Regions from separate parts of the Ensifer sp. D2-11 genome, predicted to be linked through region 2. Evidence: predicted binding sites of a transcription regulator. Region 2 holds the regulator's gene; each other region holds the start of a gene.

Region 1 (7,356 bases), 1.8 Mb from region 2:
TCTTCTGCGCACCGATGTCGAGGCGCGACTTGCTGACGGTACGCTTCGAAAACTCGGTGAAGGTCTGCTTGAACACGCCCTGAGCGCGGTCGCGGCTCAGCACCTTCTGGTCGATGGCGGCGCCTGCGAGCGCCCGATCGGCGACGTCTGCGGGGATGCCCTTGGCGACCGCTTCGGCCTTGACGCCCTCCAGAAAGGAGCCGAGGTCGCCGCCGCACGCGGCGGCTGGGTTCCCCGGCTGAGCCGGAGCTTGCGCCAGGGCCGGCGCGCCGGCGATCGCAAGGAATCCGAGGGAGAGAAGGGCTTTGCGCGCTGTGGCTGTCATTACAATTCCTTTCCATGCCGGCCGCACAGGAATGCCGCCGGGCCCGAAGTCTGTCGAGAATGAAATCTATCGATGCTCTCTCAGAGCATTATGACCGAATGAAGAAAATGCGGACCATGCCGCCGCGTCCTCTGGTCTATCTTGCCTGCGAGACGGTCGCGACCCACTTCTGCCAGTTCCTGGCGGAACCGGCGAAGGCGTTGATGTCCGTGCTGCCCTGAATGCCGGGGATCACGCCGGTGCTGGTATATTGCCAGAAGGCCCAGCGGCGTTCGACGTAGATGTCCTTCGGGTGCTTGGCTACCGAGCGCACCCAGAAATGATAGTCGTTGAAGGCGCCGACCAGATTGTCATGGTGGAAGTCGACGGACGTGTAGATGATCGGCCGCTTGCCGTAATGGGCCTCGAGCCGATCCATGAACCGCTTCATTTCGGACCGCACGGTTTCCGGCGCCGGCCGGTGACGGCAGGTCTTGGATTCGCCATTCCATTCGACATCCAGGACGGGCGGCAGGTGGACGGCGCTCTTCGGCACGTTGGCGATGAACCAGTCGGCCTGGGCGTCGGCGGTGGAGCAGAAATAATAGAAATGATAGGGCGCGTAGGCGAGGCCGACGGCGCGCGCCTGCTGCCAATATTCGTGGAAGCGCGAGTCCACCCGGTCCTTGCCCTCGGTTGCCTTGATGAACGCGAAGGACACCCCGGAATTCTTAACCTTCCGCCAATCGATGTCGCCGTTCCACTTGGAGACGTCGATCCCGTGAACGCTGTGATGGTGCGGCGTGCGGCCGCCGAAATCCTGCGGATCGGTGTCGTGGAAGCGCGGCTGAATGGAGGCCGTCTTGACGAGATCGTAATCGGTGGAGGTACAGGAGGAGAGAATGGTGGCGATGGGCAGCAATGCCAGGAGAAGCCGGCGCATGGGGGTTCCGTTTCGAGACGAACGACGATCCTGCCTCACGCGATGGTTTCCATGATTGGTGATGTCCCCCAGGGAGGCGTGACCTCCTTTTCACCATATCATCGTAAAAATTGCGTTAGCTCAAGTGTGAATTGCAGCCGAATGCAATCCGCCACCGTCCGCTACGGTGCCGCGCGGCGATAGACGACAAGCCAGGCATAACCTCGTCCCAGCGATCTGACCTCGAGCGCCGCTCCGTTTCTCTCGGCTCTTTTGCGCATCACATCGAAAAGCGTTTCGCGCGGCGTGACGTGGAAGCGTCTGAGCCAGGCCTGGAGGAAGCGGCGGAAGCCGGCCGGCCAACCTTCCTGCTGGCCGAAGTCGGCGATATGCAGCGAGCCGCCCGGCTTGAGCGCGGCAATCGCGGCATCGACCGCCTTTTCCCATTCGGGAACCATGGAAAGGGCGTAGGAAATGACGATCCGGTCGAAGCCTTCCTGATCGAATGAGGCGGCGGTGAAATTCGTCGCGTCGGCGACCCGCAACACTGCGTCCGGCCGATTTTGGCGCCGGAGCTTGGCTTTGGCGGTCGCCAGCATTTCGGCCGAGATATCGAGGCCGAAGAGGCGCGCACCGGGGTAGAGATCCCCGATCACGGCGAGATTGCGGCCCGTGCCGCAGCCGACTTCCAGCACCGATGCGCCCGGCGGCGGGTTCAGTTCACGGATCAGCGTGTCACGGCCGAAGAGATAGTATTTGCGAGTGAAATCATAGATGTACCGCTGGTAGCGATACATGCGGTCCATCAGGTGAGCGTGGCTTTCATTCGCGGTCTGCACGGCGCTCATGCTTTCTTCCGGTAGATGTGGAAGCCGCCATAGATCGCCGACCGGTCTTCAGCGCCGAGCCTCATCGAAGTCTCGGCATCATAGTGCCACTGATCGAGGAGCGTGGTGGAGAGGCGCCCCGGCAGGATGCTCGCTTCGGCCGCCGTGCGGAAGATCACGACCGCGCCGGCGTCGGCGGTGCGGGTGATCTCCGTCCAGAGGTCGTTCAGCTGCTGGTCGGTCATCCAGTCCTGTGCGTCGAGGAGCACGTAGCGGTCGACTGAGGCGGCGGGCTTGCCGGCGAGAAGCTCCGTGAAGCTCGCATGGTGGACCTCGACGCGCTCCGCATTGTCGCGAATCGCTTCGTATCGCGATGCCTGAAGATAAGGCGGCAACTCGCCCTCATCCGGCCGCGGGTAGCGCCGCGCAAAGGCCTGCCAGGCGAAGTAGTTATCGCGCAAGGGAAAATGACAGGTCAGCTTTTCCAGGCGATTGCGCAGCACCGCGGCGACGGATTTCTCCCGGCTCAGGCTCGCGAGTTCGTCGAACTGCTGTGGCGGGATGCCGAGGCCGAAAAGGGAGCTCTTGCGGCTGGTGATCCAACGGATGACCGGACGCTCGAAGAGCGGAGCGAGCTTGTCGTCGAAGAACTGCCGCTGCTCGCGCATGGAGCGCGCCTTGACGAAATCTTCCGGATTGATGCCGTGCAGCCGTGCGAGAGCATGGCTGGCGGAAATGAAACGGCCAAGCAGGCCGGTACTGTAGATGTTGCGCCCGAAGACGCCGATGCGCCGGCGGCCGGTGAGATCTCGGCCGTTCCAGTAGGCGCGGGTTGCCGGATCGAGCTTCGGCGCGAGGAACACGTCGTAGGCCTGGCCATTCGTGCGCGTACCTTCGACGGCGAGGAACCGCACCACGTCCTTGTGGCTCGGCAGGTGGCGAAAGGCAGACAGCTTCAGCCGGTTGAGCGCGATGTGATGGGGGTTGAGATCGACCACGTCTATCCGGGCAGGCTCGGCGGAGAGATAGGTCAGCATGTTGCAGCCGCCGGAACCGATCGTCACGATCCGATGTCCGGGACGGATCTGCATCGCTTCCATGTCGACAATCGGGTCCTCCCAGATCTGCGGGTAGACGAGTCCGGAAAAGAGCAGCCCGAACAGGCGTTCGGAGAGACCGGCGGGGGAGAGAGCTTTATGCTGCAGGAGTGCGCTTTTCAGTTTCGGATTCTTCTTGCCGAAGCCGGCATCCGGGGCGAAGTCGGTCATCTTGCCTGTCGTCCAGTTGAAACTGAGCCGCTTCTAAGGTGACTCGGCTACACTTTGATGACGAGGTTTCGCACAGGGGCTTGCAGGGATTCGGGTATTGCCTCTCATCTGCCTGCCGGCACCTTCTCCCCGCAAGCGGTGCGAAGGAGACTCGCGGCGACCACCAGGCCCTTCCGACAAAGCGGTTGCGGTGACGGCATTTTGCGACGAAAGGGCAAACCGGAGGAGAGGTCATCCTCACCACCTGAGCCTCTGCTGCCGGATACAAGACGCAATAGTCATGTACACTGGTCAGACGGGCGAAAGCGCTGTAGCACTTTATAAAAAGGGCAGGAGGGCGAGAATGAAGGGTCTGCTGAAGACGCTTGGCGGGCTGGTTGTGGCTACGCTCGCGGGCCTCGTTGGCTGGCTGGCGCTGTTCCCGCCTGAACTCCTCAAGGTGGGCGATGGCTATGCCGCCAAGATCGTCTGCTCCAATGTGTTCCTCGCGGGACGCGATCCGCAGGAAGTGCTGGCGGAGGACGTGCAGGCGCCTGGCCACCCGCTCCTGGAGCTCGTGCGCGTTTCGGTCGATCGGGAAGAGCAGAGCGTAACGGCGCGTCTCCTGGGCTTTGCCGCCCCAGGCCGCGCCGTCTACCGTCCGGGCCGCGGTTGCGCCAATGTGAGCGGAGGCAGCGCCGAGGCCATCGCGGGGATGCGCGGGACCGAGTCGGCAACGGCGCCGCTCGCCCCCGATCCGAGCCTCGACTGGCCGGACGGGGACAAGCCGGACATCGACCCGGCCATTCAAAAGCTTGTCGAAGATCCGGCACTGGCAGGTCCGGGCATGCGTGCAATCGTGGTCGTCAGGGATGGCAGGCTGGTCGCGGAAACCTATGCGGCGGGCTTCGACCGGAACACGCCCCTGCTCGGCTGGTCGATGACGAAGTCCGTGACGGCGGCGATCATCGGCCGGCGCATTGCCGAAGGGCGGATGGATCTGGCCCAGACCAATCTGGTGACCGAATGGAACGGCGACGACCGGGCTCGCATCAAGCTGACGGACCTTCTCGCGATGCAGAGCGGGCTCGATTTCAACGAGGATTACGGCGACGTCACGGACGTGACGCGTATGCTCTATCTGGAAAGCGACATGGCCGGCTTCGTCGCCTCGAAGCCGCTGGAGGCGGCTCCGGGCACGAAATTCGCCTATTCGAGCGGCACGAGCAATCTTCTGTCCCGGCTCTGGATGCAGACATTCGACGATCCGGCCGAAGCGCTTTCCTATCCGCGCGAGGCGCTCTTCGCTCCGCTCGGGATGACGAGCGCCGTTATGGAGACGGATGCAAGCGGAACCTTCGTCGGCTCTTCCTACATGTATGCGTCGGCACAGGATTGGGCGCGCTTCGCCGAGTTTCTGCTTCAGGACGGAAGCTGGAAGGGGAGGCGGCTCCTGCCGGAAGGTTACGTGTCCTTCATGCGCACGCCGACTGCGGCTTCCGGGGGCGACTACGGGGCCGGCCAGGTCTGGCTCCAGGAAAACGGCACCCGCGCCGGAACGGCGAATTTCCCGCCCGATACGTTCTGGATGCTTGGACATGACGGGCAGGCGATCATGATCGTCCCCTCGCTTCGCCTCGCGGTCGTCCGCCTGGGGCTGACACCGTCGCGCCTCGGCTACGACGTGCAGAAGCTGAATTCGAGGATAATCGACGCGCTCGATTGAATGATGTCTGGCAGATAGGCCAGCCGCTGGTCGCGGCTTACCTCATATTCAGCTCGTCGAGCATGCCCTTGCGCTTGGCATGGTAATAATAGCCGCTGGCATAGAGCCTTACCGCGCCGTCGTGCTGGTTGTCGGCAACCATCCACGCTCCGCGCAGGTACTTCGTCGCGTATTTGAGGTTGGTTTCCGCGTCGAAGAGACCTTCGGCCGGGCCCTCATAGCCGAGACCCTTGGCCGTGTTGTAGCGGATCTGCATCAACCCGTAATTGCCTTTGCTGTAGGCTCGCGGGTTGTAGTTGCTCTCGCGCCTGACCACCCGGTGCACCAGCTCGAGCGGCAGACCGTTCAGCTCGGCATAATGTTTGATCAGCCTGTCAAGCTCCGGCCGCGAGCTGGTCGGTGTTTTTCCGGGCTTCAGCGAATCGGGAATGACGCTTGCGACCGCGCCGACTGCGGTGCCGATCACGCCTGTCTTCGGGCGCTCCGTCGGAACGATCATGCGCTTGGCGACAAGTGTTTCCAGGCCGACCGGCTCGCCGGTGTCGAAATCCGATTCCCACGAGGCGGCGACCCCGATGAACGGGACCGACTGTCCGGCGCCTTTTTCGGGCACCGGCGGCGCGGCTGCCGGGGCGATACCTGCCGAGGCGGGTGTCGCCATGGCCACTTCAAAGGGCTGTGCGGGTTTGGCCGCCGGCACGGCTACCGACTGGGGAGCCGCGAAAGCGAGGGTCGTGTCTGTCGCGGGCGCCGTCTGCGTTTCGCCGGCGGAACCGGTTCCTGCGGCGCTTGCCGGCACTGCCGACGAGGTTTGCGCGGTCAATGCGGCCGACGTGCTCGCCGCTGCGCCGATCGGCGCAGGCAGCGCGTAAGCCGTCGTCTCTGTGCCCGGCTTCGGCAGGGGCGTGACCGTCTGCACGGCCGTTAACTCCGCAAGCGACGTATGCTCGACCGTGGAACACCCGGAAGCAACGGCGACGGAAACGAAGGACACGGCGGCAAGTGCCCGCTTCGAAAGGGGAATACGGAAATTCGCCATGCTGTCACTTTCGTGCTTCTGGGCCCCGTAGCCCCTGCAAATCAGCGGTTGCCACCCGCCGCGCTTGAATCTCCATTAACCTATGCCGCCGGTTGCGGCAAGCACGTGGGAGCATTTCAGAGACTGCTCATTTCAGGACGTGGCGCGCTTCAGCCCCGCCGTCAGAAAGCCGGCGCCGATGAGCAGCGAACCACCGAGGCGGTTGACGATGCGCCGGACATTCGGCTTGCGGATGGTGCTTCCGGCTGCGGCAGCAAGCCAGGCATAGAGCGCCGCGTTGATCGTCGCGAGTATCAGGAACGTCGTCTCGAAGATCGCCATCTGCGCGAAAAGCGGCCGCGACAGATCGAGGAACTGGGGCAGGAAGGCGACGAAGAAGAGAATGCTCTTCGGGTTAAGTGCGGTCACCGCATAGGTGTGAATGAATATCCGCAGCGGTCTTTCCGCAGGACTCGTTTCAACGGTGCTCCCGCTGTCGTTGGCGACCGGCGCCCTCCAGAGTTTGATGCCGAGCCAGACGAGATAGGCGGCGCCGACCCACTTCAGCACGGTGAAAACCGCCGCCGAGGTTGCAAGCAGGGCACCGAGGCCGAGCATCGACGCGGTCATTGCGGTGAAATCGCCAAGAGCGACACCAGCCACGGTCGCGCCCGCGATCTTGCGGCCGTGGCCGAGCGCGTAGGAGATGACGAGAAGGATCGTGGGGCCGGGAATGGCAAGCAGCACCGCAGACGCGGCGGAAAAGGCGAACCAGTGTTCGAAGGACATGAAGGGGCTCCGCGGTTGAATGCTCGTGAAGAGGAGGGAGCCATGCCGGCGCGCAGCCGTCAACTCCTCCCGACCAGAAGCCCCAGCGAGAAGCGGTTCGCCGCTTCAGAAAACAGCGAACCGTTCCTCGTCGTTCATCAGTCGGCCGTCTGCCACTTCTGGCCGACGACATCCATGACCTCGCCGAACCACTTCGCGGACGTGTCGAAATGCTTTCCGCCCTTGATGCGCGGGAACTCGATCGTGCGCAGCCGCCCGCCCTGATCCTCGTCGTGGCCCGTCACGCCGGAGACCTTGTTGAGCGCGCTCTCGACCGCCAGATCGACCATGCTCTGGATGAGGCGCAGATCGTCGACATTGGCGGGGGCGGAGCGTGCATAGTAGCCGGACTTCTGCACCATTGAGCGCTCGGCGCCGAGGAGCGCCGCGAACTGCTTGGAGAACCAGTTTCCGACGTTGATCGTATCGATCTTCACATGGCCGAACGCGTCGCGCTTGACCGTCTCGCCGGCGGCCTCCCGTT
Region 2 (7,356 bases):
CCGGCGGTGGTCGGTCGTGCGGATCATGATCGCGTCGACGTAGCGCGACAGGACCTTCGCCGTATCGCCGATCGTCTCCGCCCGGCCGAGCTGCATTTCGGTACCCGACAGAAACAGCGTCTCGCCGCCGAGCTGGCGCATGCCGACATCGAAGGAAACACGCGTGCGGGTGGACGGCTTCTCGAAGATCATCGCGAGCATCTTGCCGGCAAGCGGCTTCTCGGCAGTCCCTGCCTTGGTCGCCGACTTGCGGACGCGGGCATCGTCGATGATGGTCCTGAGGTCGGTGGCCGTCATGGCCGAGAGATCGAGGAAGTGTCTGGTCATACTGCCTTGTTTCCTGTCGTAGAATCCGTTTGTCGACCCCGCCCGGGCCGGTTCGATCCGAAACCTTCGGGCGCTCAAGCCGCGGCGTTGCCGCTCTTGCCGCTCACCGCCTCCGCGGCGCGTTCGAGCCGTGCCAGTCCTTCGCGCGCCTCGGCCGGGGTGGTGATCAGCGGCGGCAACAGGCGCAGAACGTTTTCGCCGGCCGGGACGACGAGCAGTTTCTCGGCGCGGATCGCCTTCAAAAGGTCCGCGGAGGGCACCTTCGCCTTGATGCCGAGCATCAGCCCGTCGCCGCGGATTTCCTCGATCACGTCCGGAAAACGATCCTTCAACGAAGCGAGCCCCTGACGGAAGACGAGAGCCACCTCGCGCACCTGATCGAGGAAGCCTTCGGCGAGAACGACGTCGAGCACGGCATTTCCGACCGCCATTGCGAGCGGGTTGCCGCCATAGGTCGAGCCGTGCGTGCCCGCCACCATGCCGGCGGCCGCCGCTTCCGTCGCAAGGCAGGCGCCGAGCGGGAAGCCGCCGCCGATGCCTTTGGCGACGGCCATGATATCGGGTTTGATGCCCGCCCATTCATGGGCGAAGAGCTTGCCGGTCCGGCCGACACCGGACTGGACCTCGTCAAGGATCAGAAGCAGGCCGAACTCGTCGCAGAGTTCGCGCAGCCCTTGCATGAACTCCTTCGATGCCGTCCGAATGCCGCCCTCGCCCTGGATCGGCTCGACAAGGATCGCCGCGGTTTCTTCATTGATCGCGTTCTTGACCGCGCCGATATCGCCGAAGGGGACCTGATAGAAGCCCGGCGCCTTCGGCCCGAAGCCCTCGATGTATTTCTGCTGTCCGCCGGCGGCGATCGTCGCGAGCGTGCGGCCGTGGAAAGCACCTTCGAAGGTGATGACGTGGAACTTCTCGACGTGCCCCTTGGCGAAATGATAGCGCCGCGCCGTCTTGATCGCACATTCGAGCGCTTCCGCACCCGAATTGGTGAAGAACACCCGATCGGCGAAGGTCACCTGGGTCAGCCGCCGCGCAAGGCTTTCCTGCCCCGCAATCTCGTAGAGATTGGACAGATGCCAGACCTTGTCGGCCTGCGCCTTCAGCGCCTCGACGAGATGAGGATGGGCATGGCCGAGCGAGTTCACGGCGACACCGGCAGCGAAATCGAGATAGCGCGTGCCGTCTTCGGCGATCAGCCAAACGCCTTCACCTCGCTCGAAACGCAACGGCGCGCGCAGATAGGTGTCGTAAAGCGGCGTGGTTGCGGCCATGTCGAGCTCTCCTTCATTCCGGCGGCATCGGACCGTTCGGCCCGATAAAAATCAAAAATGCCGCCTTGCGGCGGCGACAGGCACTATTCCCATTTCGCACCGCGATGTCAACAAAACCAAGGTTTGCAGGCGCTTTGCGGATACCGATTCCGAAGCGCGAAAAAATCGCACTCTGGGACTTGCAAAAATGCAACGCTCCGACAGCAAGTTGGGGAAAACCGCGAAATCGATTCGGCGCGATTCCGGCGACTCTTGCCACGGAGTCACCCTGCCGGTAGGTTAACATTCAATTACTAGACGCATGCGGCGGACCTAGTCACCAAAAGTATTATCGCGTTGAATCTTCGGGTTTTTCCCGGAGAGCGGTGACGGATTCCGCCATCCCAACGCCGAGAACGGGGAGTGCAGAGATGAACTGGACTGACGAGCGGGTCGAGAAACTGAAGAAGCTGTGGTCGGAGGGCCTGAGCGCCAGCCAGATCGCGGCGCAGTTGGGCGGCGTCAGCCGCAACGCGGTCATCGGCAAGGTTCATCGGCTGAGCCTGCCCGGGCGCGCCAAGGCCGGCGGAAGCACGGCCGCTGCAGCCCGCCCCAAACGGGCGACGTCTGCCCCGCGCGCACCGAACTATGCTGCGCGTTCCGTAACCCGCACCGTAACCCGCACGGCCGGTGCGACCGCGCTCAAGGAAGAGCTCGCCGTCGACCTGGCGATCGACCAGGAGCTGCAGATCGACAGGAATATCGTCCTGCCGATGTCGCGGCGGCTGGAGCTCACGGAGCTTACCGAACGCACCTGCAAGTGGCCGATCGGCGACCCGCTCAAGGAAGAGTTCCACTTCTGCGGCAACGACTCCCCGGAAGCCTCTCCCTATTGCACCTTTCATGCCCGGCTGGCCTACCAGCCCTCTGCCGAGCGCCGGCGCATGCGCTGAGGCGCCTGCTCATTCCGCTCTGGATGCACGACGAAAAATGGGGCCGTAAAGGCCCCTTTTTTCTTTGCCATGCCGTAAGCCGGCACCTTCGGTCTCAGCTCTCCAGCGAATAGCCCGCGCCGCGCACCGTCCGGATGACGTCGGGCATGTTGGAGAAGTTCAGTGCCTTGCGCAGACGTCCGACATGGACGTCCACGGTCCGTTCGTCGACATAGATGTCGTGCCCCCAGACACCGTCCAGGAGCTGTGAACGGGAGAAGACGCGCCCCGGTGAGGACATGAGAAATTCCAGCAGCCGGAACTCCGTCGGGCCGAGGCGCACTTCACGGCTGCGGCGGTGGACGCGGTGCGTCTCCCTGTCGAGCTCGATATCGCCGCAGCGCAGGAGCGTCGACAGAACCTCGGGCTTGGCGCGCCTGAGCATCGCCTTGACCCTCGCCATCAGTTCCGGCGTCGAGAAGGGCTTGACGACGTAATCGTCGGCCCCGGTGGCAAGGCCCCGCACGCGCTCGCTCTCCTCGCCGCGCGCCGTCAGCATGATGATCGGCAGGCGCTCCGTTTCCGGCCGCTGGCGCAGCCTGCGGCAGAGCTCGATGCCGGAAACCCCGGGCAGCATCCAATCGAGGATGAGAAGGTCGGGCAGGCGCTCCTGCAGGCGGATCTCCGCCTCGTCGCCGCGAAGGATCGTATCGACCTCGAAGCCTTCTGCCTCGAGATTGTAGCGCAGGAGAACGCTTAGGGCTTCCTCATCTTCGACTACGGCAATCTTCGGCAACATTCAGTAGGACTCCTTCCTACGCACGACAGCCGTCATGCCGCCGCGCACGGTGGTAGGCCGCGCCAAAGCGGCCGGAACAAATTCTGCATAGGCCCGGATGCCGGGCGATCTCAGTCCGTCACGGAACCCAATGTCGACGTCATGTCGTCCTTCGGCCGTTCGCCCTGCGGCTGGGCGCCTGTCGCCATGTAGTAGATCGTTTCGGCAATGTTGGTCGCGTGATCGCCGATACGCTCGATGTTCTTGGCGCAGAAAAGAAGATGCGTGCAGGGCGTGATGTTGCGCGGATCTTCCATCATGTAGGTCAGCAGTTCCCGGAACAGAGAAGTGTAGATCGCGTCGATCTCTTCATCGCGTTCGCGAATGCTGTTCGCCTTTTCCGGCGAACGGGAGGCGTAGACGTCCAGGACTTCCTTCAACTGAACGAGCGCGAGCTCGGCCAGGTGTTCGAGGCCGCGCGCAAGCTTGCGCGGTATGCCCGAACCGGCGACGGCAATCACGCGCTTGGCGGTGTTCTTGCCGAGATCGCCGACGCGCTCCAGGTCCGCGGCGATACGGATCGAACCCATGATCTCCCGTAGATCCGAGGCCATGGGCTGGCGTTTGGCAATGGTGACGATCGCCTTTTCGCCGATCTGCCGTTCCGCGTCGTCCAGAATGGTGTCGTCGGAGATAACCTTCTGGGCGAGAGCAAGATCGGAATTGACGAGCGCACGGACGGAGTCCGCGACCATCTGCTCGGCAAGACCGCCCATCTCGGAGATGCGGCGCGTGAGATACTTCAACTCTTCGTCGAAGGCGGACATGATGTGTGCGTGAGACATATTCGTTTCCTCGGGAGACCCGCCGTTCTGAATGGCTCGGTCGATCTTAAACCGGGAGGGACGGAAAAGCGCCGCCCCTCTCGCCATCAGCCGAAGCGGCCCATGATGTAGTCCTGGGTGCGCTGATCGTCCGGGTTGGTGAACATTTTGTCGGTATCGTTCTCCTCGACGAGATTGCCGAGATGGAACATGGCCGTGCGCTGCGACACGCGCGCCGCCTGCTGCATCGAGTGGGTGACGATCACGATCGTGAAATTCGCCCGCAATTCGTGGATGAGTTCCTCGACTTTCGCGGTCGCGATGGGATCGAGCGCCGAGCAGGGCTCGTCCATCAGGATGACTTCCGGGCTGACCGCGACGGCGCGGGCGATGCAGAGGCGCTGCTGCTGACCGCCGGAAAGTCCGGTGCCCGGCTCCTGCAGCCGATCCTTCACCTCGTTCCAGAGCCCGGCCTTCTGCAGGCTCGTTTCCACGACCTCGTCGAGTTCGGCCTTGGTGCGTGCCAGGCCATGGATGCGCGGCCCGTAGGAGACATTGTCGTAGATCGACTTCGGGAACGGATTGGGTTTTTGGAACACCATGCCGACCCGGGCGCGCAGCTCCACCACGTCGATCGACGGATCGTAGATATCGTCCTCGTCGAGCGTGATCTTGCCGGTCACGCGGCAGTTCTCGATCGTGTCGTTCATGCGGTTCAAAGTGCGCAGAAACGTCGATTTGCCGCACCCTGAGGGACCGATCAGCGCCGTGACCGTGTTCTCGCGGATGTTGAGGTTGACGTCGAAGAGCGCGCGCTTTTCGCCGTAATAGACCGACACATCATTGCCGATCATCTTGTAAGGCACCGTATTCATTTTCTGGTCAAGAGCCTTTTCGACTGCAGCTTCCGACATGATGTTCATAGTCCTTACCCCACTACCAGCGACGCTCAAAGCGACGCCGCAAGAGAATTGCCCCGAGATTCATGAAGATGAGAAAGATCAGGAGAATGATGATCGCTCCGGACGTACGCTCGACGAAGGCACGCTCTGCCTCGTTCGCCCACATGTAGATCTGCACCGGCAGCGCCGTGGACGGCTCCAGCGGCGACCCCGGAAAGTCGACGACGAAGGCGACCATGCCGATCAGAAGCAGCGGCGCCGTTTCGCCCAGTGCATGGGCGAGGCCGATGATCGTGCCGGTCAGGATGCCGGGCATGGCAAGCGGCAGCACGTGATGGAAGATGGTCTGCATCTTCGATGCGCCGAGGCCGAGTGCGGCGGAGCGGATCGACGGAGGCACTGCCTTCAGGGCCGCCCTGGTAGCGATGATGATCGTCGGAAGCGTCATCAGCGTCAGCACGAAGGCACCGACGAGTGCTGCCGAGCGCGGCATGCCAGCGAAGTTGACGAAGACGGCAAGCCCGAGGAGGCCGTAGACGATGGACGGTACGGCCGCCAGGTTGTTGATGTTCACCTCGATCAGGTCCGTCAGCCGGTTTTTCGGCGCGAACTCCTCGAGATAGATGGAGGCGGCGACGCCGATCGGCAGCGACAGAACGAGCACGATCAGCATCATGTAGAGCGAGCCGAGAAGGGCGACGCCGACACCCGCCGCTTCAGGCCGGCTCGACGCGCCGAAGGTGAAGATGCCGGTGTTGAAGCTCTTCTTGAGCACGCCGGCCTCGGCAAGTTGGTTCATCCATGCGACCTGCTCATCCTTCACCTTGCGTTTGGTTTCGTCGACCGACAGGTCGATCTGTTCCTTGAACGCGGAATCGATGTTCGCCTCGGCAAGCAGCGTCACAGGGATCGTCCTGCCGATGACCGACGGATCGGCGACGACGATGTCACGCAGCTGCGTCCGGGCGCTGGCGGAGACCATATCGGCCGCCTGCTTCACCAGCGGCCGCTTCGACGGATCGAGGCCGAGCTGCTTTACCAGAGCCTCGCGCACCAGCAGCGGGTAGTTGGCGGTATAGAGTTGCTTCGGATCGGTCGCCCGTTCGTTCTTCGGATCGATCACCTTCTCGGAAAACTCGATCGGCAACGTGATCGTCGTCTGCTGGAAGGCGGTATAGCCCTTCGAAACGACGCTCCAGAGGAGAACCGCGAGGAAGAACAGACCGATGGCGATGGCGCTCATTCCGAAGGCACGGAAGCGGCGCTCCGCCGCATAGCGGCGCTTGATGCCGATATCGCGTCGGCTTGCGGCAGGTCGGGTGGAGACCCTTACCGTCGGGGAGGCAAATTCGGTCATTCGTACTGTTCCCGATATTTGCGCACAATGTAGAGCGCGTAGATGTTGAGGCCGAGCGTGATGACGAAGAGCGTGATGCCGAGCGCAAAGGCGACCAGCGTCTGCGGCGAGGTGAACTCGAGGTCGCCCGTCAGCTGATTCACGATCTTGACCGTCACCGTGGTCATCGGCTCTAGAGGGTTCAATTGCATGCGCGCCGCGACACCGGCAGCGAGCACGACGATCATCGTCTCGCCCACCGCGCGCGATGCCGTCAGAAGCAGCGCGCCGACGATGCCGGGAAGTGCTGCCGGCAGGATCACCTTCTTCACCGTTTCCGAGCGCGTCGCACCGAGGCCGAGCGAGCCGTCACGCAGCGCCCGCGGCACCTGGGTGATGATGTCGTCGGACAATGAAGAAACGAACGGGATGAGCATGATGCCCATGACGATGCCGGCGGTGATGACGCTCTGGGCCTGAATGAAGTTCTGGTAGTTGCCGGTGACGAGACCGTTCAGTTGCGCGGAGATGTCGCGCAGGAAAGGTCCCACAGTGACCAGCGCGAAGAAGCCGTAGACGATCGTCGGGATGCCGGCGAGCACTTCCAGGAGAGGCTTGGCCGTGGAACGCAGCCGCGGGCTTGCATACTCGGCCATGTAGATGGCGGCGAAGAGCCCGATCGGCACCGCGAAAAGCATCGCCACGAAGGCGATATACAGCGTGCCTGCAAGCAGCGGCAGCAGGCCGAACTGGCCGGAGGCGCCACCGCTTCCGGCCGCAGCGAAGCGCGGGTCCCAGACCGTGCCGAAGAAGAACTCGAAGGGCGACACCATGGTGAAGAAGCGGCCCGCCTCCGAGAGCATCGAGGCGACGATGCCGACCGTCGTGAGAATGGCTATGGACGAGGCGACGATGAGCGAGCCGAGCATGACGCGCTCCACCCGATTGCGGGCACGGAAACGGACGTCGATATTGCGGATCGCATAGAGTCCGCCGGCAACGGA
Region 3 (7,356 bases), 280 kb from region 2:
ACCCTGAGAGGCGCAAACAGGTAGACGAGATCGCAAGGGGCGGGCTGAGGGCGCGTCTGCTCGACCGCGACGAGAACCGCCTGCTTGCGCGACGGCATGGCTATCTCCGCCCGCCATTCGCCGTCCCGGCCGTTGAAGACCAGAAGCGATGAGCCTTCACCGAGGCGCAGGACGTTGATGAGATAGTTGAACTGCTCCCTGGTGGTTTCGTGTTTCGCTCCGGCGTGGAGCGGGTTCTCGATGAACAGTCGCTGCATGCGGAAATTGGCGCGCATCGGAAACGGTACCTTCTAGAGAAACAGGCCGGAGAGGACGAGATAGAGGAAGGCCGAGAGCAGCGCCGACACGGGGACCGTGATGACCCAGGCGGCGACGATCGTCAGGAAGTGGGAGCGCCGCACCAGGCGCCGGCGACGCACTTCCGCAAAATTCGTCTCGCCCTTTTCCATGAATTCGGTCTGGCCCGTCTTGCGCCGGACATATTCGAGCCGCCGTTGCGAGTGGCGCGTGTACCACTCGCGAAAGAAGCCGACGCCGAAGACGGCGCCCACCGCCGTGTGGGTGGAACTGATCGGCAGGCCGAGAGCCGAGGCAAGCAGAACCGTCACGGCGGTCGCAAGCGCCACGCAGAAGGCGCGCATCGGATTGAGGCGCGTGATCTCCTCGCCGACGACACGGATCAGCAGCGGACCGTAGAGCAGAAGACCCACCGAGATGCCGAGTGCGCCGATGAGGAGTACCCAGAAGGGGGCCTCCGAATCCGCGCTCGAGATCACGCCGTCGACGGCCGAGACGATCGCCGACAGCGGGCCGATCGCGTTCGATACGTCGTTTGCGCCATGGGCGAAGGACAGCAGGGCGGCCGAGAAGATGAGCGGCAGGCGGAACAGCTTGCGAAGCGACTGGTTGCGGTTTTCGAGACCTTCCGACTGGCGGTGGATCCACGGCTTCGACACTATGTAGCAAGCGATCCCGGCCAGCCCGCCGATCGACAGGCCGGTCGGAAGCGGGACAAAAGCCAGATGATCGATGGCAAAGACCGCGACATAGGCCGTGAACGAACCGGCGGTGACGCCGAGGACGACAGGCATCCAGCGCCGGGCGGCCGAGATCTTGTCATCGCGGTAGATGACGAACTCCTTGAGGAAGGCGAGGAAGAGTGCGGCAATGACCCCGCCGAGCACGGGCGAAATCGTCCAGCTCGCCGTGATGCCGGCGATCGCCCACCACTTGACGCTGGAAAGCCCGGCGGCGGCGACACCTGCGCCGATAATGCCGCCGATGAGCGAATGCGTCGTCGAAACGGGCGCACGCGAATAGGTCGCGATATTGATCCAGATCGCCGATGAGATAAGCGCCGACAGCATCACCCAGACCAGCCCTTCGGCGCCGACCAGCTGCGTGCCGTCGATGATCCCGGCCTCGATGGTCAGCGTGACCTTACGGCCGGCGATCAGCGCTCCGGCGATCTCGAACACCGCCGCAATCCCCAGCGCCACGGGCATCGATATCGCTTTTGCTCCGACCGCCGCTCCGACGTTGTTGGTGACGTCGTTGGCGCCGATGTTCATCGCCATGTAGCCCGCGACCGCCGCAGCCGCCACCACCACGGCCGCACCGGAGGCGCCCGTGAAATAGCTCGCCGCGAAGCCCATGCTGAGGATCAGGAAGAGAGCGGCAAGCCCGGGAGCAGCCAACCTGCGCATGACGTGATGCGACGCTTCCTCGGCAAGGCTGAACTTGTCGAGATCCTTGTCGAGCGTCAGCTTTTCGAGGCGCGGTCGCGGCTTGGCCAATGGCTGTTCTCCAACTGTAATATTCGCCAGTAGCGGCACAAACGGGCGTATTCAAGAGGAATTGAAGAGGGGGGATGAAGGGTGGGTCGGGGCGTTACCCGATCCGGCATGTCGAAGCCTGCGGCGACCTTGCGTGTTCGACCAGTCGCCGGTGCAGATGCCGTGGGCTTCCGCCCTCGCCGTCAGTTGCTGGAGGCCTTGGGCCGCTGCTCCGGGTCGGGGTCGGCGCGTTTGCCGAAATCGAGGATAAGCTCTTTCAGCGAAGGCTCTGCAACGCGCTTTGCCGCCTCACGATAGTCGACCCACTCCAGCCGCCTGCTGCCTTTCTCCGGGAAGTTCTTGCAAAAATCCTCAACTTCGAGCGCATGCACCTGCACCTTGCAGGAGATCTCGAGGCCGTGATCCTTCCGCTTCTGATAAAAGTAGGCGCCGATGGCGGCCCTTTGCACCTTGCCCTTCACCCCGGCCTCCTCATAGGCCTCGCGCTCGGCGACCTCGTGCGCCTGCTTGCCCTGCATCGGCCACCCCTTGGGGATGACCCACCGGCCGGTGTCGCGGCTGGTGATCACCAGGATTTCCAGCGCATTCGTCTTCCTGGCAAGCCGATAGCACAGCGCCGCATACTGCATTCGCGCCGGGCGACGCAGCATGAGTTGCACATCAGAAGCGAGCCGGTGCAGAAAGTTCAAGATTCCCGATACTCCTCAACGAATCAGTGGTTGCCGCTGCGCGACCCGAGTATGAACCGTCGCATGCCGCTGTAAATGCGTTCGTCAAAACACGCCGCATTCATTCGGATTCATGCTCTTCCTTTTCGGGACCCATATATTAGCCAACTAACGCAAAGCGCGGAGTCGCGGTTCCGACAGAACCACTGCCCCATACGACCATATGTAGGAAATCGGCGGGAATTTTACCAAGGGGCACTCGCCATCCGTACTTTAGCGCTTGTCGCGCGCGACGGGTCAGGAACCGGAGCGATCGCGCTGCTGCAGGCGCAGACGGGCAATGCGCACCCACTCTCCGCTGCGCTCGGCCTCGCGCGCTGCCGTGGCGACGAAATCGATGTGGCTCTGCGCGGCTGTCTTAGCGGTTTGTGGATCGCCGACCATGATCGCCGCATAGATCGCCTCATGCTGCGCGAGAAGCTGGTCGCGCGCGCCGGGCGCGCCGAAGACGGAATTGCGGTGGAAGAAGATGCCTTGGGTCAGCAGCCTGTAACAGGCCCTGAGGGTGTGAAGCAGGATGATATTATGAGCGCTTTCGCCGATAGCATTGTGCAGTTCGATATCGGCTTCGAGCTCTTCGGCGAAATTGCCGCTTTTGTGCGCGGAGCGCATGCGCTCGATGACGCGGGTAAGAATGTCGCGGTCGAAGTCGGTTGCGCGGGTCGCCGCCAGTTCCGCCGTCAAGCCTTCGAGTTCGCGCCGGTATTCGAGATAGTCCTGCGTCGCCTTGTGGTGGCGTCCGATGAGCTCGATCAGGGGTTTGGAAAAGATCTGGCCGACCACGTCGGCGACGAACGTGCCGCCGCCATGCCGGCTCTCGACGAGACCGCGCGCCTCCAACTCCTTGAGCGCCTCACGCAGGATCGGCCGCGACACGTCGAAGCGCCTGGAGAGTTCTCGCTCGCCCGGCAAGCGATCGCCGTCGCGCAACACGCCCTCGAGGATCAGAAGCTCGATCTGCTGCACGACCTCGTCGGCCGTCCGGCTATGGCTGATGCGGGCATAGAGGTCGTCCTGGTTTTCGGTCACGGCCACGTCTCCCGGAGCGCCAAGGGCATTGTGCACAGGTTTCGCCGGCCTCCGCTTCCATTCGGCAATCTAACAGGGCCTATCAAGTGGTCAAATTGATTGTCCACTCTGCGGGTGTTGACAAAGATCGAACTGCGTCAAAGCGCCCTGTTCTTTTTACCTTATCCGTTGATAAGAAGGTGATGATGAACGCGTGAGGGGGAAGAAGCGCTTCATGCCAAAGGGCAGTTTTGCATTTCCGGTGGCGCCCTTGCGCGCCCAGGCACTCGGCGAGGTCCATTCACGGCCCTATGCACTGGTGACGACTCCGCGCGTCATCTTTCAACTCGCCTTCATGACGGAGGGCGGGTCGATCGTCGATCACGCCGTGATGTCCGAGTTGTCGCGCTCGCGCGGCATCGCCCCGCCCGGTCGCGACGCCAATCACCACGCGATCCCCTGGGGGCAGGGAACGCTGCGCTGGGAGCGGCACACGGAATTCTCCACCTATTTCTGGGACGCGCCCGCGCCGGAAAGCTTCGGCGGTGAGGTGCCGATCCATCCGTTCGGCGACGGTTTTTCGCCCCCGGGCTCGCTGATTTCCGGAATTCGTCTGGAAATCCGTCCCGATACGCCGGACACCCGCGAGGCCATCGGCGCCTTCGATCCCACGAGCCTCTGTTACAGCGAAACCAAGAATGGCCAGGCGGTGCTCGTGACCGACTTTCGCCAGAACGGCGACGGGCTGACCCAGGTGCTCGTTATCGATCGCGGCATGACGGAGGCGGGAACAGGCGCCCTGGTGCAGCGCCTGCTCGACATCGAGACCTACCGCACGCTCGCCATCCTCGGCCTGCCGCTTGCCCAGTCGCTGTCGCCGGAGATCCGCCGCACCGAGGACGGCCTGACGGCGGTGACGCAGCGCATGAAGGAAAACGTCCGCGAGGAGGCTGACGAGATGCTGGCGGAGATCACCCGCCTTGCCGCCGATCTCGAAGCGGGTGCCGCCCTCAGCCTTTATCGCTTCGGCGCCAGCCGCGCCTATTACGGCATTGTCCAGGAACGCATCCGCACGCTTTCCGAGACGCCGGTGCCCGGTTACGAGACGATCGGCACCTTCCTCGAGCGCAGGCTGGCGCCGGCAATGCGCACCTGTCAGTCGGTCGAGGAGCGGCAGGCGAACCTTTCGCGCAAGCTCGCCCGCGCTACGGCTCTCCTGAGAAGCTGGATCGACGTCGAACTGGAACGGCAGAACAGCGCCCTGTTGAATTCGATGGATCGCCGCGCCAAGCTGCAATTGCGCCTGCAGCAGACCGTCGAAGGACTGTCGGTGGCGGCGATCTCCTATTATGTCGTCGGGCTCTTCGGCTACCTCGCCAAGGCCGTCAGTCATGAAATACCCGTCGATCCAGGTCTCCTGACGGGCCTCGCCGTTCCCTTCGCGGTCGCCGGGGTCTGGCTGGTGGTGCGGCGCATTCGCCGGCATCACGACGAGCACGGATAGACTATTGCTCCCAGTAGGGCACCGGCCCGTAGAGTGCGGCGAGATAGTCGATGAACTGCCGCACCTTGGCCGGCAGGAATTGCCGGCTCGGATAGACCGCCGAAAGCGTCAGCTTGTGCGATCCTTCCCATTGCGGCAGCACCTGAACCAGTCGCCCCTCCCGAAGTTCCCTGCCGATATCCCAGGTGGAGCGCAGCGCGATGCCGGCGCCGGCAATCACCGCTTCGCGGATGATTTCCGACGAGTTGGTGACGAGCGGTCCCTCCGGCCGATAGGAGAGGCTGCCGTCGGGCCCCTCCAGCTTCCAGTTGTCGTTGTTGTGTGCCGGAAGGCAGATGTGCTTCGCGAGTTCGCCGATCTCCGTCGGCGCTCCATGACGGGCGACATAGCTCGGCGCTGCGCAGAGAAGCCGGCGCACCGGCGCGAGCTTGCGGGCGACGAGGCTCGAATCGCTGAGTTCGCCTATTCGGATGGCGAGGTCGAAGCCTTCTGCGACGATGTCGGTGAAATCGTCGGTCAGCACGATGTGCAGCTTCAGGTCGGGATGGTCCTTCATGAAACCGGTCAGATGCGGCGCGATGTGCATGCGGCCGAAGGAGGTCGGCGCGGAAATGCGCAGCGTCCCCTGGACCTGGGAGGAGCGGCCGGAGGCATAAGCCTCCGCCTCCTCGAGGCCGGCGAGAATGCCGAGAACCCGGTCATAGAAACCCTGGCCGGCCTCCGTCAGCGAAATCTGCCGCGTCGTGCGCTGCAGGAGCCGCGTGCCCAGCCTGTCTTCGAGCCGCTTGATGCGTTTGGAAATCACGGCTGCGGAAAAGCCGAGCGCGCGTCCCGCCGCCGACATACTGCCGGTCGACACCACCCGCGCGAAAATTTCGAGATCGCCTAGATTCGTCATCAATCCTGATCATTGTTTCCAAAGGCGAAAAGATCATTAACATTTGCCGGGTGTCCGTCCACCTCTATAAAAGGTTTGAGCGGGACGCACTGAGGTCATTGTTTGTGTATGTCCTTGTCTCAGATCCGCTGCACACTTTTGGGCGACATGCATTAGTGGTAAGCAAAAAATACCACTTTGCTGTGAATGGGAGGCGCTCATGCCGGAGACGATCGGCTTTCTGAAGCCAAGGCAGGCCGTGCTCGATCGTCGGCGGGAAATCGTCGCCGATCTTGCCGATCTGTTGCCGGAAGGCGGCCTCATCAGCGACGAGCGCGGCCTCAAGCCCTTCGAGACGGATGCGTTTATCGCCTATCGGCGGATGCCGCTCGCGGTCGTTCTTCCCGAGACGACGGAGCACGTGGCCGCGGTGCTCAAATATTGCAGCCGCTACGGCATTCCGATCGTGCCGCGGGGCGCCGGCACCTCGCTCTCCGGCGGCGCCATTCCTCAGGAGGACGCGATCGTCGTCGGTCTGTCGAAGATGTCGCGCACCCTGGATATCGACCTGTTCAACCGCACGGCGACGGTTCAGGCGGGCGTGACCAATCTCAATATTTCCGATGCGGTTTCGGCCGACGGCTTCTTCTATGCCCCGGATCCGAGTTCGCAGCTCGCCTGCACCATAGGCGGGAACATCGGGATGAATTCCGGCGGCGCGCACTGCCTGAAGTACGGGGTTACGACCAACAACCTTCTGGGCGTCAAGATGGTGCTTTTCGACGGCACCGTGATCGAACTCGGCGGCAAGGCGCTGGACGCGCCGGGATACGACCTGCTTGGGCTCGTCTGCGGTTCGGAGGGGCAGCTCGGCATCGTCACGGAAGCGACGGTGCGGCTGATTGCGAAGCCCGAAGGTGCGCGGCCCGTGCTCTTTGGGTTCGCCTCTTCCGAGTCCGCCGGCAGCTGCGTCGCCGATATCATCGGATCGGGCATCATCCCCGTCGCAATCGAATTCATGGACAAGCCGGCGATCGAGATCTGCGAGGCCTTTGCCCAGGCCGGCTATCCGCTCGACGTCGAAGCATTGCTGATCGTCGAAGTGGAAGGCTCCGAGGCTGAGATGGATGCGACGCTCGCCGGCATCATCGAGATCGCCCGCCGCCACGGCGTGATGACGATCAGGGAATCGCAGTCCGCTCTGGAAGCGGCACTGATCTGGAAGGGGCGTAAGTCGGCTTTTGGCGCAACCGGCCGGATTGCCGACTATATCTGCATGGACGGAACGGTGCCGCTGAGCCAGCTCTCCCATGTCTTGCGCCGGACCGGGGAGATCGTCGCCGGCTACGGCCTGCGGGTGGCGAATGTCTTCCATGCCGGCGACGGCAACATGCATCCGCTGATCCTCTACAACATCAACGATCCGGAGGAAGCTGCCCGCGC
Region 4 (7,356 bases), 800 kb from region 2:
GTTTCACGCAGAGCCCCGAACCGTTCCGCGATCGCGAGCGCCTGCTCGTCCCGAGGCAGCCCGGCAAGCTCTTCGCGCCGCCGGGTGAGTTCCTCGTGCACCTGCCGGAGCGCCGCGGAGATTTCCGCATCGCGCCGGCGAAGAACCGGCAACTCCTCCTGCCACTCCGCCGGCGGCACCGGCAACGAGTCCCGCCCGGCAAGCTCCTGCCTTGCGCCGCGAAGCCGCGCGAGAAGCGGCAGGGCGTCGCGCTGACCGCGCATCCTGTCCCGGTCGGCGCGCAACTCGTTGCGCAGCCTCGCCGCCGCCTCGTGGCGTGCGCGCATGCTCGCCAGGGCCTTGCGGAGTGCTGCATATTCGCGTGCATTCACGTCGATCTCGTTCCGCTCCGCCTTCAGCGCATCGAGCTCAGCCTTCAGTTCGGCAAGCTGGTGCTTGCGCGCCTGCGGGCGGAAGAAGGAATCCGCTTCGGCTCGAAGCCCGGCAAGCACGGCGGTGCTGTCCGGCAGACCGGAACTCGCGGAAAACAGAAGGGACCCGAGTTCGCCCTCGCTCTTCAGTATGGCTTCCCCGCCCTCTTCGATGCTGTCGTCGTCGAGCGAGAACATCGTGCTGTAGGTTGCCCGGTCGATGGAGCCGAGGGCTGTGGAAAACAGGCCGTCGGGCAGCGGCTGCTCGTCCGGGCCGATCAGGCTGTTGGCATTGCGCTTGATGCGGTAGGCGTGATGCAGGCGGTTACCGGCCGCGACGATGCCGCCGATCCGCATCGTCTGATAGGGATGCAGGAAGCCGTAGGGGCTCGAACGTTCTATGCCGAAGATGAGATCGAGGAAGCCGGAGAAGAGGGTCGACTTGCCAGCTTCGTTCGGGCCGTAGATAAGGTGAAAATCCGGCTCGCCCAGCTTCGCCTCGCCGAAATCGAGATGCCGCTCCGTGAATTTGCCGTAGCGGACGAGCTCCAGTCGCTGAAGCCGCATCAGTCGGTGCCTCCGGCGCCGGCACGGCCGTGAAGATGCGCCAGCACATCCGCACTCCCCGCAAGCGCTGCCTCCAGCGCCAGCCGCTCCAGCGCCTCTTCGTCGCCCGCCAGCACTTGCCTGAGTTCAGGCGGCAATTGCTGCAGGAGCTCCTTGGCAACGCCGCTCAGTTCGGCGCGAAAGCCGAAGGAGGGCAGAACGTCGTTTTCGACGAGTGCCGCCAGTTCGCCGACCGGATCGGCCGCATTTTGCTCCGCATTGCCGGTTGCCTGGCAGCTCATTTCCGTGTTCTCGATCCAGCATCCGCCGATCCCGGCCGCGATGTTGACGATCTCCGCCTCCAGGAGATCCGCGTCGCGCCTGAGGCGCCAGGCAAGCGGCGTCGCGCCCGTCAGCGTCAAGCGCAGGATCAGATTGTCCGCCGCCACGTTCTTTCGAAGGAGGATCAATTCACTGGTCACCGCATCCAGCATGTCGCGCCAGTCCGCAATCCCGCTCACGTCGATCTCGTGTCGCTCGAACGCGGCGGTGCCGGTCGGCCGTTCATCCAGCGCAACCAGCCCTTCATCGTCGATCGTCACGACCGTGACGCCCTTCGTCCCCGCTTCGTTGATGTCTCGGCCCTGCGGCATGCCGGGCATGACGATGAAGGGCTTCTCGCAGTGCACCTGCCGCTGGTGGACATGGCCGAGGGCCCAATAATCGAAACCGTGCCGCTGAAGCTCGGCGACGCTGCAGGGCGCGTAGGGGTCGTGGGCCACCGATCCGGAGAGGCTGGTATGCAGCATGCCGATATTGATGCCGCCGGCGACCGGCGGATGAAACTGGGGCAGCAGGCTTTCCGGAGCGTGGGGGTCGGCAAAGCTCACGCCGTGGACGTGCACCGTGCGGCCGTTCGCAAGCGTCTTGACATGAACCGTCCTGCTCTTGCCGGCAAATACATGCACCGAAGGCGGCAGGGTGAGCTCGCGCGTCACCTGCGACTGGGAATCGTGATTGCCGCGAATGATGAACGTCCGGATGCCGGCCTCGTCGAGGCGCCGAAGCTCGCCCGCCAGGAAGAGCGCCGTGTTCATTGAAGTCTGGCTGCCGTCATAGAGATCGCCGGCGATCAAAAGCGCATCGACGCTTTCGGCAATGCAGAGATCGACGATGCGGACGAGCGCATTGCGCGTCGCGCTTCGAACGAGCCCGGCAAGCTCCGCATTCCGGAGTGCCAGGCTGCGCAAGGGCGAATCGAGATGGAGGTCTGCGGTGTGAACAAATCGGAAGGGCATGGCCGGGCGGACCATGGCCCGGCGCCGCCGCTTTCGTCAATGGCCGCAGGACCGGGTATCCACGGAATGCTTGAATGCGAGCAGCATCGCAACGCCAACTGCCGGCAACTCTTCGCTTCACAAACAAAGGCATCGCGAGCAGGAAGCGTTTCTTACAGCCGGCGGTCATTCCCAAGTTTTAGGTGGTTTTGGTCGACAAATGCGGCAATTGTGACTATCAATAATGTCACTGCCATTTCACATGGCCCCTCATAATAACTCATAAGGTCATGAAGAAGACATTCGAGGTTTCCGACAAGCTGTTCGAGCTCTACCATCGCGTTCATCGGCTGGTGAACGAGTCCATGACGGAAGAAGGCGTATCGCTTGCCAGGAGCAAGTTCCTGTTCTTCCTGAGCAAGCTCGGACCCTGTCGGTCTACCGACATAGCCTGTGCGCTGAATTTCGCTCCGCGAACGGTTACCGAGGCGATCGACGGACTGGAACGCGACCGTCTGGTCATGAGAAAGCCCGACCCCGAGGATCGCCGCGCGAAGATCGTCTCGATAACAGAGACCGGCCGGGCCGTACTTCAGGCTGCAGAACATCCGCGCAAGCAGCTCATCGAAGAGATCTTTTCGGCGCTCGACGACGAGCAACTCGACCAACTCTATGACATCGTCAGCAAACTCGTCGAGAAAACCGACGATATCCGCAAGCGCAAGGAAGAAGCGGAAGCCGCCGAGATTGCCGTCGCGCGCTAGATCACGATGTTTTTAGGTCGGATCGACCTAAAAACATGAACGTGATCGACTCCAAAAGGTTGGAGCGGGATGCGGGCGGAAAACCGCGCACACTTTTCCTCATCCCGCTCTGAGCTTCCTTTCGAATGTCAAACGGAAGAGGCCGGGACGTCATGTCCCGGCCTCTTCCTTTTTCTCGGGGATGGGACGCTTACATGGCGTCCATCGCGCCTATGGAGAAGAACAGCGTTTCGCCGGAGGAATCGTCGACGCCGTCATTGTCGGTGACGACATAGCCGTTGCCGGCCGCGTCGACTGCAAAGCCTTCGACCTTGTCGACGACATAGCCGTTGAGCGACTGCAGGTCCGGAATGAGGTCGCGCACCTCTTCCTTGTTCACGACAGGCAGTTCCCCGCCGAGCGCCGCGGGTTTCAAATCCGCAAGCGCAACGCGGTAGAGCTTCTTGAGCTTGGCGGCTTCGCCGATCAGATTGTCACGCTCGACGATATAGGCGTAGTCTCCATGAACGGAGATTTCCGACAGGCCGACCCAGCCTTCCTCCGACTTTTCAAGCGGATAGCGCACGGCGCCCCATTCTTTGCTCGACGGCTTGTAGGAGACGAGCTTGACGAAGCCCTTCTCGTCATCCTTCCATTCGCGCTGCACAGCCATCCAGAGAACCTGATCATCCCCTTCGCCCACGACTGCGACGCCTTCGAAGCCGTAGCGGATCTCGTTGGCGCGCAATTCCTCCGGCAGCGCGATCTCCTGCTTGATCTCGCCCTTCTTGTTCACGTGCAGCAGCGCGTGGCTGTAGAGCTTGTCGGAATTGCCTTCCGAAGCGAGCCAGAAGCCGCCTTCGCCATCATTGGCGATGCCTTCGATGTCGAGCTTCTGGGCGGGAGCGCCGTCACGGGTGATCGGCAGGGCTTCCGTGATCAGCGCGGGCTTCTGCGTAGCGTCGATCGTGAAGATGGTCGGCTGCGACGAGAAGACGGAATCGTTGACCGCATGCAGGAAGCCGGGCTTGTCGGCAGCGGCAAGACCGGAAAGCGCCCCGAAGCCGATGGGCAGCCCGTCCTTCTCCACGGAACGGATCTGCGGATAGGCAGCCTCCCCCTCGCCGCGCTCGTAGATCATGACATGCGACCGCGCCCCGCCGTCTTCTACGAGATCGACCTCGTTGGCGGTCGCAAACAGGTTGCGCCCGGGAATGGCGACAGCGCCCTCGGGCGAAACGCCGGAGGGCAGAAGCTGCACGAGCTCCGGTTCGCCGCCCGTATCCTTGTAGACGCCGACGATCGAGGCACGCTCGGACAGAACGAAGAAAAGCTTGTCTTCGCCGAATTGCGCCAGTTCCAGGCCTTCCGGCTCGACGCCCTTCGCCGAGGAACGCTTTTCCGGATAGTGGCCGATCGACGCGATAGCGCGTTCGAAGCCTGCTCCCGATTCGTAGAGGACCTTCCCGGTCGTGTCGAAGATCGTGAAGCCGCGGCTCCCGCCCTCATAGTCGCCCTCATTGGCGACGACCAGACGATCGTCGTCGAGCCACTTGATCGCATCGGGCTCGCGCTTGCGGCCCGCCTGCTCGCCGGTGAAGGCGATGGAGCCGTCACGCTTGGTGTCGATAGCTTCGAGATCGACCGTGCCCGCAGGGAAATGCGTCTTCACGGTCGCGGACTTGCCGTCGATGACGACGATGTGGTTGTTCTCCTGGAGGGTGAGTGCAATCTCGTCCCTGCCGTTGAAGGCAACGAACTCCGGCTCGGGATCGTCGCCGGCGACCTCGGCGAGACCGGTCAGCGTCACATGCTTGATCGTCGCGCAATCGGCCGCCCCGTCCTTCAGCGACAGGATCACGAGATCGCCTGCAGGCATCTGAGGGATCTGCCCGTCATTGACGTCCTCGTCGCGCTCGTTCTCGATCGCGATTGCGGCAAGCGTCCGATCCTTGTTCACGGCCACCGAGTCCGGCTGGCCACCGAGATCGCAGGTGGCGTCCACCTTCCTCCCGGCAATGTCGACCACGGCGAGCACGCCGGACGGCTTGGTAAAGCTTTCGCTCGTGTTGACGGCAACGAGCGCTTTGGCGCCGGCTACCGCGACCGAAGTCGGCTCCCCGCTGAAAGAGACGATACCGCCTGCCTCAGGCGCCTTGGCATCGGTGATGTCGATGAACCCGATGCGCTTGCCGGGACTGTCGGAATAGATCAGCGTATTGCCGTCTTCGCTTGCGGTGATGATTTCGGCCGATGTCGGCGCGTTCCGCTCGGCTCCCTCGGGCAAATTCGTGGCCACCGCAAAGGACACGATGCGGTTGAATACCTGTTCGGCCTGAACGACCGACGCCGTCGATGCGGCAAGCGCCGCGGCCAATGCCGTGGTGATGGAAAATGCTTTCATCTGTCCCTCCTTGTCGCGACACGCCTTTGCGCTTCCGCGTGCGTCCGAAAACGTCGGACGGGAGGCTTTTGCAACTGTCCTGTAACAGCTGGATGACAGCGAGGCTTGGAATGAAAAGAGGCCCGGATGACCGGGCCTCAATCAACCTGCCGAATGCCGCCTGGGCGGTATCGCGACAGATGGAACATGAACCAGTAGCGGACGGAGGCACCCGCCGCTCAATCGGTAAATTAGTTGACGGCGTCCTTGAGGCCCTTGCCGGCCGTGAACTTCGGCACGTTGCGTGCCGGGATGTCAACTTCCGCACCCGTCGACGGGTTGCGGCCCTTGCTGGCTTCGCGGCGCGATACGGAGAAATTGCCGAAGCCGACGAGGCGGATGTCGCCGCCGTTCTTCAGTTCGCCCTGAATGGTCTCAAAAACTGCATCAACGGCAGAAGACGCATCTGCCTTCGAGAGTCCGGCCTTGTCGGCTACGGCAGCCACGAGCTCATTTTTGTTCATGTTTCCACCCCTTTCATGCTGGTTCGAAACGACTGTCTTCTTAAGGCGGGGCTGCGAGAGCAATGCCCACGTCTTGCCATTCCCAATTGCGCCTAATCCCTTGGAATGCAAGGGTTGCAGCGTGCTTTTACAACAAAAAAGACCGGCAGAACGCCGGTCTTCCTTGTTTTTCTGGCCGAAGGGCGCAAGCGGGACACACTTACCACCCTATCTGCACTGCCTCAGTGGGCAATCGAAGTGCCCGCTTCGTCCTGCGAATCAACGGACGGCAGGGCGGCCGGCTGGCTTGCCGGATCCCATTCGATGGGCTCCGGAAGCCGCAGCAACGCGTGTGCGATCACCTCGCCCATCCGCGAAACGGGGATGATTTCGAGGCTGTTCTTGACGTTGTCAGGGATGTCGGCGAGGTCCTTGGCGTTCTCCTCGGGGATCAGCACCTTCTTGATGCCGCCGCGCAGAGCCGCCAGCAACTTCTCCTTCAAACCACCGATCGGCAGGACGCGTCCACGCAGGGTGATTTCACCCGTCATCGCCACGTCCTTGGAGATCGGGATACCGGTCATCACCGACACGATCGCCGTCGCCATGGCCACACCGGCGGACGGACCGTCCTTCGGAGTTGCGCCCTCGGGCACGTGGACGTGAATGTCGCGCTTGTCGAACAGCGGCGGCTCGATGCCGAAATCGATCGCGCGCGAGCGGACATAGGATGCCGCTGCCGAAATGGATTCCTTCATCACGTCACGCAGGTTGCCGGTAACCGTCATGCGGCCCTTGCCGGGCATCATCACGCCCTCGATCGTCAGCAGTTCGCCGCCGACCTCGGTCCAGGCGAGACCGGTGACCACCCCGACCTGATCGTCGCGCTCGGCTTCGCCATGGCGGAAGCGCGGCACACCGAGATAGTCGTGGATGTTCTCGGCCGTCACTTCGACCTTCTTGGTCTTGCCCTTGAGGATCTCCGTCACCGCCTTGCGCGCCAGCTTCATCAGCTCGCGCTCGAAGTTGCGCACGCCCGCTTCTCGCGTGTAGTTCTGGATAACCGCCATAAGGGCGCCATCGGTCACGGAGAATTCGTTCGGCTGGAGCGCATGATCGCGGATCGCCTTCGGCAGCAGGTGCCGCTTGGCAATCTCCCGCTTTTCATCTTCGGTATAGCCGGCAATGCGGATGACTTCCATGCGGTCCATCAGCGGCGGCGGAATGTTGAGCGTGTTCGCCGTGGTGATGAACATCACGTTGGAGAGGTCGTATTCCACCTCCAGGTAGTGATCCATGAACGTCGAGTTCTGTTCCGGATCGAGCACCTCCAGAAGCGCCGAAGACGGATCGCCACGGAAGTCCTGGCCCATCTTGTCGATCTCGTCGAGCAGGAAGAGCGGATTGGACTTCTTCGCCTTCTTCATCGACTGGACGACCTTACCCGGCATGGAGCCGATATAGGTCCGCCGATGGCCGCGAATTTCGGCCTCG

What was found. Region 2 encodes PhoB, which activates phosphate uptake and scavenging genes when phosphate is short. Its sites were predicted from a motif close to TGTCATNNANCTGTCAT; they were not measured.
Region 1: a site for PhoB is predicted at 3,368-3,384, ahead of M1D34_RS04120 (BtaA family protein). Genes of this name have one in related genera too.
Region 3: a site for PhoB is predicted at 1,801-1,817, ahead of M1D34_RS11785 (inorganic phosphate transporter). Genes of this name have one in related genera too.
Region 4: a site for PhoB is predicted at 5,462-5,478, ahead of M1D34_RS09325 (esterase-like activity of phytase family protein). Genes of this name have one in related genera too.

The regions. Positions count from the first base shown of each region.
Region 1 is NZ_CP096433.1:863,535-870,890, forward strand. Features, by position in the region: gene M1D34_RS04105 (lytic murein transglycosylase) at 1-325, opposite strand, end outside; gene M1D34_RS04110 (glycoside hydrolase family 25 protein) at 462-1,247, opposite strand; gene M1D34_RS04115 (class I SAM-dependent methyltransferase) at 1,409-2,074, opposite strand; gene M1D34_RS04120 (BtaA family protein) at 2,071-3,321, opposite strand; gene M1D34_RS04125 (serine hydrolase domain-containing protein) at 3,665-5,026, shown strand; gene M1D34_RS04130 (lytic transglycosylase domain-containing protein) at 5,064-6,065, opposite strand; gene M1D34_RS04135 (LysE family translocator) at 6,198-6,833, opposite strand; gene M1D34_RS04140 (pyrophosphate--fructose-6-phosphate 1-phosphotransferase) at 6,971-7,356, opposite strand, start outside.
Region 2 is NZ_CP096433.1:2,718,549-2,725,904, forward strand. Features, by position in the region: gene argF (ornithine carbamoyltransferase) at 1-327, opposite strand, end outside; gene M1D34_RS13095 (aspartate aminotransferase family protein) at 402-1,601, opposite strand; gene M1D34_RS13100 (hypothetical protein) at 1,615-1,860, opposite strand; gene M1D34_RS13105 (GcrA family cell cycle regulator) at 2,012-2,533, shown strand; gene phoB (phosphate regulon transcriptional regulator PhoB) at 2,628-3,311, opposite strand; gene phoU (phosphate signaling complex protein PhoU) at 3,422-4,135, opposite strand; gene pstB (phosphate ABC transporter ATP-binding protein PstB) at 4,222-5,037, opposite strand; gene pstA (phosphate ABC transporter permease PstA) at 5,051-6,373, opposite strand; gene pstC (phosphate ABC transporter permease subunit PstC) at 6,370-7,356, opposite strand, start outside.
Region 3 is NZ_CP096433.1:2,434,261-2,441,616, reverse strand. Features, by position in the region: gene M1D34_RS11790 (16S rRNA (uracil(1498)-N(3))-methyltransferase) at 1-275, opposite strand, end outside; gene M1D34_RS11785 (inorganic phosphate transporter) at 291-1,796, opposite strand; gene M1D34_RS11780 (NUDIX hydrolase) at 1,979-2,485, opposite strand; gene M1D34_RS11775 (FadR/GntR family transcriptional regulator) at 2,762-3,553, opposite strand; gene M1D34_RS11770 (DUF3422 family protein) at 3,768-5,036, shown strand; gene M1D34_RS11765 (LysR family transcriptional regulator) at 5,038-5,934, opposite strand; gene M1D34_RS11760 (FAD-linked oxidase C-terminal domain-containing protein) at 6,134-7,356, shown strand, end outside.
Region 4 is NZ_CP096433.1:1,916,873-1,924,228, forward strand. Features, by position in the region: gene M1D34_RS09310 (ATP-binding protein) at 1-977, opposite strand, end outside; gene M1D34_RS09315 (metallophosphoesterase family protein) at 977-2,269, opposite strand; gene M1D34_RS09320 (MarR family winged helix-turn-helix transcriptional regulator) at 2,524-2,997, shown strand; gene M1D34_RS09325 (esterase-like activity of phytase family protein) at 3,188-5,380, opposite strand; gene hupB (DNA-binding protein HupB) at 5,611-5,883, opposite strand; gene lon (endopeptidase La) at 6,105-7,356, opposite strand, start outside.